2 regions of the Oceanobacillus sp. FSL W7-1304 genome follow, and region 2 is predicted to be linked to the other one. Evidence: riboswitches for the same ligand, from Rfam matches in the RefSeq annotation. Region 2 holds a riboswitch; the other holds the start of a gene.

Region 1 (4,432 bases), 290 kb from region 2:
TCATATCAAAGCTTGCATTATGTGCGATTGTTAGGTGGTCGTTTAAGTAATTCCGCAATGTCGGCCAAACCTCTGCAAATGTAGGAGCATCAGCAACATCATGCTCAGTAATCCCATGAATATACGTATTGAATGATTTAAATTCCATTAATGGATTGATAAGGCTGTAGAATTCATCTATTATGCCATGCTCATTGGCTACTACTAAACCAACCGCACAAGGACTAAAACGTTTTTCATTAGCAGTTTCAAAGTCTATTGCTACAAACTCCATAGCTGTCCCCTTTCGTATTGCATACTCAAATCTCCATAATATCCCAATTGGTAACAATCCCAACTAGTCCTCCACTGGAGCTTCCTTCCTTTGTAATCAATAATGCTTCCAATCGATTGCCTTTTCCAATTTGCTCCTTAAAAATTTCCTTTGCTTCATATACAGATGTCTCCTTTGATATGAATCTAAAGTTATCCCTTTTTTCACATTCCAAGACCTCTACTAATCTTGCATCTAATAGAGAGGTTAATCGATTTTCGATACCTTTCGAAAACCATTTTTTAATTCCTTTATGCGTAATTAACCCCTGAAACACATTACCACTGTATACTGGAAACTTCGTAATCCCTTGCTTATTAACGACTTCTAGTACATTCGATAATGGCTCGGTTTCTTGAAAGCATACGACCTTACGAATAAAAAGCGGGTCTACTTTTCTAGGCTTTAAAAGTTCAATTTCAATTGCTTCTATCCGTTCTACAACGGAATCATGTGGCTCTGCAATAGTATACATGAGATCCGTCTTGTTATGTACAATAGCATTTCGTAACTCAGCAAATTCAAGCAGGTCATCTTGAAACTGTTTTATCAACGCATTTGATTTACCCAGGACTTTAACAGCTCTTGAAAACCCCATTTCTTTCTTAATAAGCAAAGCTTTTAAGCCCTTTTCGATTCGATTGAACGCCGTCAAAAAACGATCTGAGTTTCGATGCACGACAGTTTCATTTTGTTTTAGTATCGGATTGTTAACACGATTCACTTTCCGCCCTCCTTATTCTTTTTCTCTCTTCTACATACCAGTGATTTCGTACACTCAAATATTACGACTGGTTAATGCTGAAAATAAACTTTCTCATTATCATAAAATCGGTGTATCTTATCCATAGACTCTAAGTATATTAGTCTTGTTAAAGTCGCCATAAATGGGCTAACAAAGTGACTAAATTTTAGGCTGCCATAAATTTTTTCACACACTTCGGCTGCTGTCAAAGTCTCTGCTTTCACAATGCTTTCAACCTCATTTAACCGACGCTCATGTCCTTGAATCAATGTTTGTACACGTTCACTCAAGCGATGGATATTCTCACCATGCCCTGGTAAGGCTAATGCTGTCGGATAATGCTGCATCCGCTCAACGGATGCAAAATAATCGTTTAATGGATTGAATTCCTCCCCTGTCCACAAACCGATTACAGGAGAAATCTTATTTAAAATATGGTCGCCAATTAGCATTAGCTTCCTGTCTTTTTGATAAAAGCAATAGTGATCCGGAGCATGACCCGGTGTCCAAACAACCTCAAAACACTGATTCCCTAACAGGATGGTATCAGTTTCATCAAAGAATCCATCTGGTTCAAATTCATAGATAAAGGAATCATTACCTATTCTGCCAGGCAAATTCGGCCCACCATGCATATGAAGCAAATCAGCAAGATTTTCTTTAATTCTCTTCTTATCACGATGTTTCAGCATTTCCTTATACCCGAGTTTCGATGTGTAAACGGGAACTCCCTTTTTCTCCTGAAACCATCTCGCTAGACCAATATGGTCCTGATGTGTATGTGTTAAAACAACCTTTTTCACTTCAACACCAGTATCAAATAGCGCTTCCCAAGTCGCAATTGCTTCCTCTGAATAAATCCCTGTATCAATAACGGTATAGCCATTCTCTCCTTTGACAAGATAGCTATTTACCTCTTGCATTCCTCCTGGAAAACGAACGACTAGCTTTTCTATACCCTCACTTACATTAACTAACAAAATATCATCCCCATTGTACAAAGCTCTTTCTATACTATTAATTTTAGCGTTGATCAGTTAGATTGCAAGAATCTCTAACTTTTGCAATTTTTTTCACGCTACATGTAATATTCTTAATTTTAATGGTTGACATTCAGAATCGTATGGAGTATTCTAATTATTAATTTCATACAAAAAACTTTCTTATCCAGAGAGGTGGAGGGACTGGCCCTATGATACCTCGGCAACAGACTTTTTAAGTACTGTGCCAATTCCAGAAGCAATGATTGCTTGAAGATAAGAAGAGATATTAGACGATACGGTGCCTAACCTCTTCTTATTTTTAAGAAGAGGTTTTTTCTTTTCTTTAAAGAAGTTTTAAAAAACTACTGGAGGGGATTAAATGGCAACGGTTCAAGCAGGAACAGAATTGCAACAGGCAATTGCATTACTGAAAAAGAAAAATTGGGTAGACCTCACGCACGCATTCGGGCCAAACTCACCACATTTCGCAGCATTTGACGATGCCGAATTCAAAACACTTTTCACACATGATGATGGCTTTTTCGCACAACGATTTACCTTTCCTGGACAATACGGCACACACATTGATGCACCAATTCATTTTGTACAGGATCAACGTTATCTTGAAGAGCTTGAATTAAAGGAACTTGTTTTACCGCTTGTGGTGATCGATAAGTCAAAGGAAGCTTTAGAAAATAATGACTTCACCTTATCGAAAGAAGATATTCTAGCATTTGAAGCAATAAATGGTGAGATTGAAGCAGGTACATTTGTAGCGTTACGAACCGACTGGAGTAAACGTTGGCCAGATAAAACTGCTTTTGAAAATAAGGACGAAGCTGGTAATAGTCACTTGCCTGGATGGGGAATTGACGCATTGCGATTTTTATTTGAAGAAAGAAACGTAAATGCTGTCGGTCATGAAACATTTGATACAGATTCCTCCATCGATGTCCGAAAGAATGGCTCACTCATTGGCGAGTATTATGTGCTGGAGCAAGATACATACCAAATCGAGCTTCTAACCAATTTAGATAAAGTACCAACAAAAGGTGCTTATATCTTTAATATCGTTGCCAAACCAGAAAAAGCAACTGGATTCCCAGTAAGATCTTTTGCAATATTACCTTAATAAAAATATGGAGGGATTTTCATGACGAAAACATTAATTAAAGCACCATTTAAAGCAGATCACGTAGGAAGTTTATTACGACCGGAAAGGGTTCATAAAGCGAGAAAGGATTTTAAAGAAGGAGCTATTCCGGCAAGTGAGCTTCGTACGATTGAGACAGAGGAAATTAAGCGAGTGGTTGATAAACAAATTGAAGTTGGCCTTCAGGCTGTAACCGATGGGGAGTTTCGCAGAAGATTTTGGCATACAGATTTCTTAGAGCATTTTATTGGTATTGAAGGCTATGTACCAGATCATGGATTTAAATTTGTGGACGTGGAAACGGAAAAATACGACGTGCGCAATGTTGGAAAAATAGCATTTAACCCAGACCATCCATTCATCAAAGATTTTATTGAGTTTAAAGAAATTGTTGGTGACAGGGCTGTCGCAAAACAAACGATTCCAAGTCCAAATCAGTTATTCAATGCTGGGATTCGGAATGCAGATGTCTATCCAGACATTGAGGAATATGCACATGATATTATCGTCGCTTACCGTGATGCGATAAAAGCATTTTACGATGCTGGCTGTCGTTACCTGCAATTAGATGATGTCTATATTGCAGGATTGAGCTCTGATACGATTCCATTTAATGATAGTAAATTAACAAGAGAATATTTAATCGATTTAGCGCTTCGTGTTGCTAATGGAGTGCTAGAAGATAAACCAGAGGATTTAGTTGTAACAACACATCTATGTCGCGGAAACTATCAATCTACCTGGGCGTTTGAAGGAAGCTACGCAAAAATTGCGCCAACATTATTCGCAAAAGAAAAAGTAGATGGCTTTTTCTTAGAATATGATGATGACCGTTCTGGAACCTTTGAGCCATTGAAGTATATCCCAGAGGGCGGTGCACAAGTAGTCATTGGCGCTGTAACATCTAAATTTGGTGAGCTTGAAGATAAAGAGGCATTGAAAGCACGCATTCAGGAAGCTGCTAACTATGTACCGTTGGAGCAAATAGCTTTAAGTCCGCAGTGTGGATTCGCGTCAACCCATCATGGTAACAAGCTAACAGAGGAAGAACAATGGAATAAACTGAAATTTATCGTAGACATTTCAAAAGAGATTTGGGGATAATTTTCCTACCTACTATTAAAATAAAAGAAAGAAGGAATAGATCATGACACAAACGCTAGTAAAAGCGCCATTCAAAGCAGATCACGTAGGAAGTTTATTACGTCCAGAGAACCTACATCAGGCAAGAGAAGATT
Region 2 (4,432 bases):
AATTCAACCTCAGACCACTGTCAATAGTGAATCATCCTTTCGTTTTGGTTACATAAAATATAGTAACACTAGAAAGGTTCCCTTTACAATTCGGATTTAAACCTCTATGACTGGATTATTCTATATATGAATGATTCATAACGTGAAAACATAGAAACGACATTAAATAATGGCAAATAACGCACGTATCCTTTAAAATGCTATTAATAAATTATAATTACTTTTCGCCTTCCACTGGCAGAACTGCACCATCGTAGTTCTCCATCATAAAGTTTTGGATTTCTTCAGATTTTAGTACTTCAACCAGTTTCTTTAATGCTTCTTTATCAGCATCTTCAGACCTTACAGCAATAACGTTTAAATAGTCAGTTTCTTCGTCTTCAACAAACAATGCATCCTCTAATGGGTTAAGACCTATACCAATTGCGTAGTTTGTGTTGATAACAGCAAGCACATCTTCTTCTGAATTATAAAGCTCTGGTAGCAGTGCCGGATCATAATCTGGTGAGAAAACTAAGTTTTTAGGATTTTCAACAATATCGTCAATTGTTGCAGCGGATTTTTCTACACTTTCATCTAAAGTAATCAAACCTTCCCGCTCAAACAAAGTCAAAATCCGTCCATGATCGGAAACAGAATTGCTTAAAATAACTTCAGTTCCATCAGCAATGTCATCGACTGATGCAATTCCTTTTGAATAAACACCCATTGGTTCTACGTGAATAGCTCCAATCGATTCAATTTCATATCCTGTATCTTCCACTGTTTGATTCAAATACGGAATGTGCTGGAAGTAATTCGCATCTAACGTGCCATTGTCTAAATCATCATTTGGCAGTATATAATCCTGATATTCTTCAATATGAAGTGTTACACCTTGTTCTTCAAGTAATGGCTGAGCTTCTTCTAGAATTTCCGCATGTGGTACACTTGAAGCACCTACAGTGATTTCATTTGTTTCTTCGGTTCCTTCTGACGAACCATTATCGGCTCCATCTTCTGATTCATTTCCACCGCCACAAGCAGCTAATATAAGTACAAGTGCAAATGTTACCAGGGCTAAAAGCTTTTTCATACTGTTTCTTCCTCTCCATCTTGTTTTTATAATTGAAATAGGTTTTCCTATTTTCATCTATTGGTAATGTTATCGTTTATCAAGCTTGTTTGTAATAAAGTCCCCAATAAATTGGAAAATAAACACGATAATTACAATAATGACCGTGCAAAGAAATACAACATCAAAATCACGTCGTTGGAATCCAAAATAATACGCATAGTTTCCAAGACCACCTGCACCAATCGCACCTGCCATTGCGGTATACCCAATTAATGCAATCGAGGTAACCGTAAGGCCTGATACGAGTGCCGGCATTGATTCAGGGAGTAGAACACGGAAAATGATGGTACGTGTTTTCGCCCCCATCGCTTTGGCTGCTTCAATTACACCTTTTTCCACTTCGTTAAGCGCGATTTCAACGAGTCTCCCGTAAAACGGAGCTGATCCAATAATTAATGCGGGCAGTGCTGCATTTGGTCCGCGAATCGTTCCGATAAGGAAATCGGTAAATGGAAATAGCAATAAGATCAATATAATAAATGGGATGGCTCTAAATATATTCACAAGAGCCGCTACAACAAAATAAATATACTTATTTTTCCAGATGCCGTCTTTTTTCGTTAAATATAGAAGCAATCCTAATAATAGACCGAAAATACATGTACCAATAATAGCAATAATTGTCATGTAAAATGTTTCGTAAGTTGCTTCAACTAAATCCTCGTATTTAATATTTGGGAATAACTCAGCTAACATCCCGGATAACCTCCACTTCGACCGAGGTCTGTTCCTGTATAAAGCTTAATGCTCTATCGAATTCCTCTTGTTCGCCAATAACCTGTACGAATAATGTGCCATATCCGCCAGCTTGTGTTTGGGTGATTTTTCCTTGTAAAATATTTAAATCAATATCAAAACGCTTTGCCAGCTGGCTTATAAGGGTTTGATTTGTAGCCTCACCTAAAAATTGAAGCTTAAGAATAATACCATCTGCATTATTCTCAATAATATTGGTTATATCATCCTCTTCGTCACTTGGTCCCATAATTTGCTGAACAAATTTTTTCGTAACGTCTTGTACGGGATGGGTAAACACATCAAGCACATTTCCCTGTTCAACAATCCGTCCTTGCTCCATGACCGCTACTTGGTTACAGATTTTTCGAATAACATGCATTTCATGTGTAATCAAAATAATCGTTAATCCAAGCTTTTTATTAATGTCGACCAGCAAATTCAAAATCGCATTCGTTGTTTCTGGATCCAATGCAGAGGTTGCCTCATCACATAACAGCACTTTTGGATTATTCGCAAGTGCGCGAGCAATTCCAACACGCTGCTTCTGTCCACCACTTAATTGGGATGGATAAGCTTTTTCCCGTCCACCAAGGCCAACCAAATCAATGAGTTCCTGTACTCGCTTTTGCCTCTCCTGCTTTGGGACTCCTGCAATTTCAAGTGGGAATGCAATATTTGCCTCTACCGTTCTTGACCAAAGTAAATTGAAGTGCTGAAAAATCATGCCGATTCCTTGTCTTGCAAGGCGAAGCTGTTTTGAATTAAGTGTCGTTATTTCTTCATCATCAATAACAATTCGTCCTGATGATGGTTCTTCCAATCGGTTAAGCAGTCTGACGAATGTACTCTTCCCTGCACCGCTGTACCCAATCACGCCGAATATCTCACCGTCAGGGATAGTAAGGGTCAAATCATCAACAGCTGCTATGTCATCATTATTTAGTCTAAAGACCTTACGTAAACCCTCAATCGAAATCACGTTATGTCCTCCTCTTCGTTCTATCTTTTGTGCCTATAAACAAATTCTTTACTGTATGAATGCTGCAATACATTTTTTAACCAAAAAACAAAAAACGTCTTCTGTAAGAGAACAGAAAGACGTCATATCATTAAAAAGTCTCACGTTCTCTCATCTGTCAAAGTTTACTTTGCAGGAATTGGCACCTTTCAAAAGATTGAAGGTTGCCGCGGTTTCAAAGGGCCAGTCCCTCCACCGCTCAAGATAAGAGATAGATCGTATTTGATTTAGCAATTCAGTGACACTATAGTAGCATGCTAAAATACGCGTGTCAATCCTAAATGGGATTAACTTTTGTTAAAGTGAAACTTCAATCAAGAGCTTTTTCTCTCCACTGCATGATAGTACCACAGGAGTATGACTCCAAGCCCTCCCCACCTTCTAATTTTAACTCTCTCACGCATAGAAAGGGGGGATATTAGAGCCTTAATGGGTGGCAAATAATTCTGGCTTATATATCATCAAATAATTATATATATTACCTGTCGATTGAAAGGCATAAACTTTTTCTTTCACTTCATTACCTTCTTTAATTAAAAGGCATGGAACACTTTCAATTTTATTTTCTTGCATAAATTCAGGATACAAGGACGCATTCATCTCATAAAAGATATCTATTCCATGAACAGACTCGATTTTAGCAAGCATTGATCTTGCCACCGTACATGTTCCACAAAAAGGTGTATAAATATAAATTAACATGCGTTCCTGTTCCAAACTTTTTTCTGTTATTTGCTGCATTTTTAACCACCTTAAGTTCAATCTATAAGAGGATATTCAAAAAACCCGGTAAATATCCTCTTTTTGAACACACACTATAATAAAAATATAGGATGAACAGAGAAATGTTTACTCAGTAGTGTGCTTGCAAGTATTTTCTCTGGTGTCGCTGCAACCTCCCGATATTCACTGCTAATGTAAATATGCTCCGCATGCGGTAGCTCACGAGCCAGCTGCTTACGCAATTTCATTCCAGATTTATCCTCGTCAACTAGAATAAACACATCCTTTTCATCCAATTCGTATGTTTCCAGTAATTCATCAAATCGTTCTACACCGAATGTACCATTTGTACATACGATAGTAACCTCATCATTGATGACTTTTTCAATTTGCTTCTTATCTGTAAGCCCTTCGACAATAATCACTTTTTCAAACTCAGTAGTTATCATACATGAGCACTCCTTATGCAAGCAAAAAAGTTGCCTACGTAATTCGCGTTCAAAAGGAGGATGAAAAGACCGAGATCGGGTAAAGTTGCAATGTCCTATCGCAACACGAACACGTCCTGAGTGTGTCGAGGTTCGGTGACGTTGTTACTCTCGTCACGGAACGAATGCAATTAATACGTAAGTATAGAGCTTGAACAGAATGCGAACTTCTACAGGGACGTGAACAATTTTCATAGGAAGTTTTCTTTCGCCAACGTGTTCCACAGGAAGCGGTGACTTCAACGGTCTACACAGCACGTGTCAGGAGTTAATCGAAGAACACCTATCTCATTGTTTCATTTTCACCGGACTTTTTGAACAGCATCTATTTACATACATTATATGATT

The links. A riboswitch is a leader RNA that binds a small molecule or an ion and turns the genes downstream of it on or off. The one in region 2 is predicted to bind S-adenosylmethionine.
Region 1: it holds a riboswitch for S-adenosylmethionine, as region 2 does, so the genes downstream of both, NYE61_RS07320 (cyclase family protein) here and NYE61_RS05860 (ATP-binding cassette domain-containing protein) in region 2, are expected to answer to the same signal.

Annotation. Positions count from the first base shown of each region.
Region 1 is NZ_CP150211.1:1,473,033-1,477,464, forward strand. It holds gene NYE61_RS07305 (3'-5' exonuclease) at 1-337, opposite strand, end outside; gene NYE61_RS07310 (CBS domain-containing protein) at 300-1,037, opposite strand; gene NYE61_RS07315 (MBL fold metallo-hydrolase) at 1,109-2,038, opposite strand; SAM riboswitch class I at 2,219-2,321, shown strand; gene NYE61_RS07320 (cyclase family protein) at 2,421-3,173, shown strand; gene NYE61_RS07325 (5-methyltetrahydropteroyltriglutamate--homocysteine S-methyltransferase) at 3,195-4,298, shown strand; gene NYE61_RS07330 (5-methyltetrahydropteroyltriglutamate--homocysteine S-methyltransferase) at 4,342-4,432, shown strand, end outside.
Region 2 is NZ_CP150211.1:1,181,402-1,185,833, forward strand. It holds gene NYE61_RS05845 (hypothetical protein) at 1-7, opposite strand, end outside; gene NYE61_RS05850 (MetQ/NlpA family ABC transporter substrate-binding protein) at 218-1,075, opposite strand; gene NYE61_RS05855 (methionine ABC transporter permease) at 1,145-1,813, opposite strand; gene NYE61_RS05860 (ATP-binding cassette domain-containing protein) at 1,803-2,834, opposite strand; SAM riboswitch class I at 2,982-3,084, opposite strand; gene NYE61_RS05865 (thioredoxin family protein) at 3,300-3,614, opposite strand; gene NYE61_RS05870 (toprim domain-containing protein) at 3,689-4,045, opposite strand.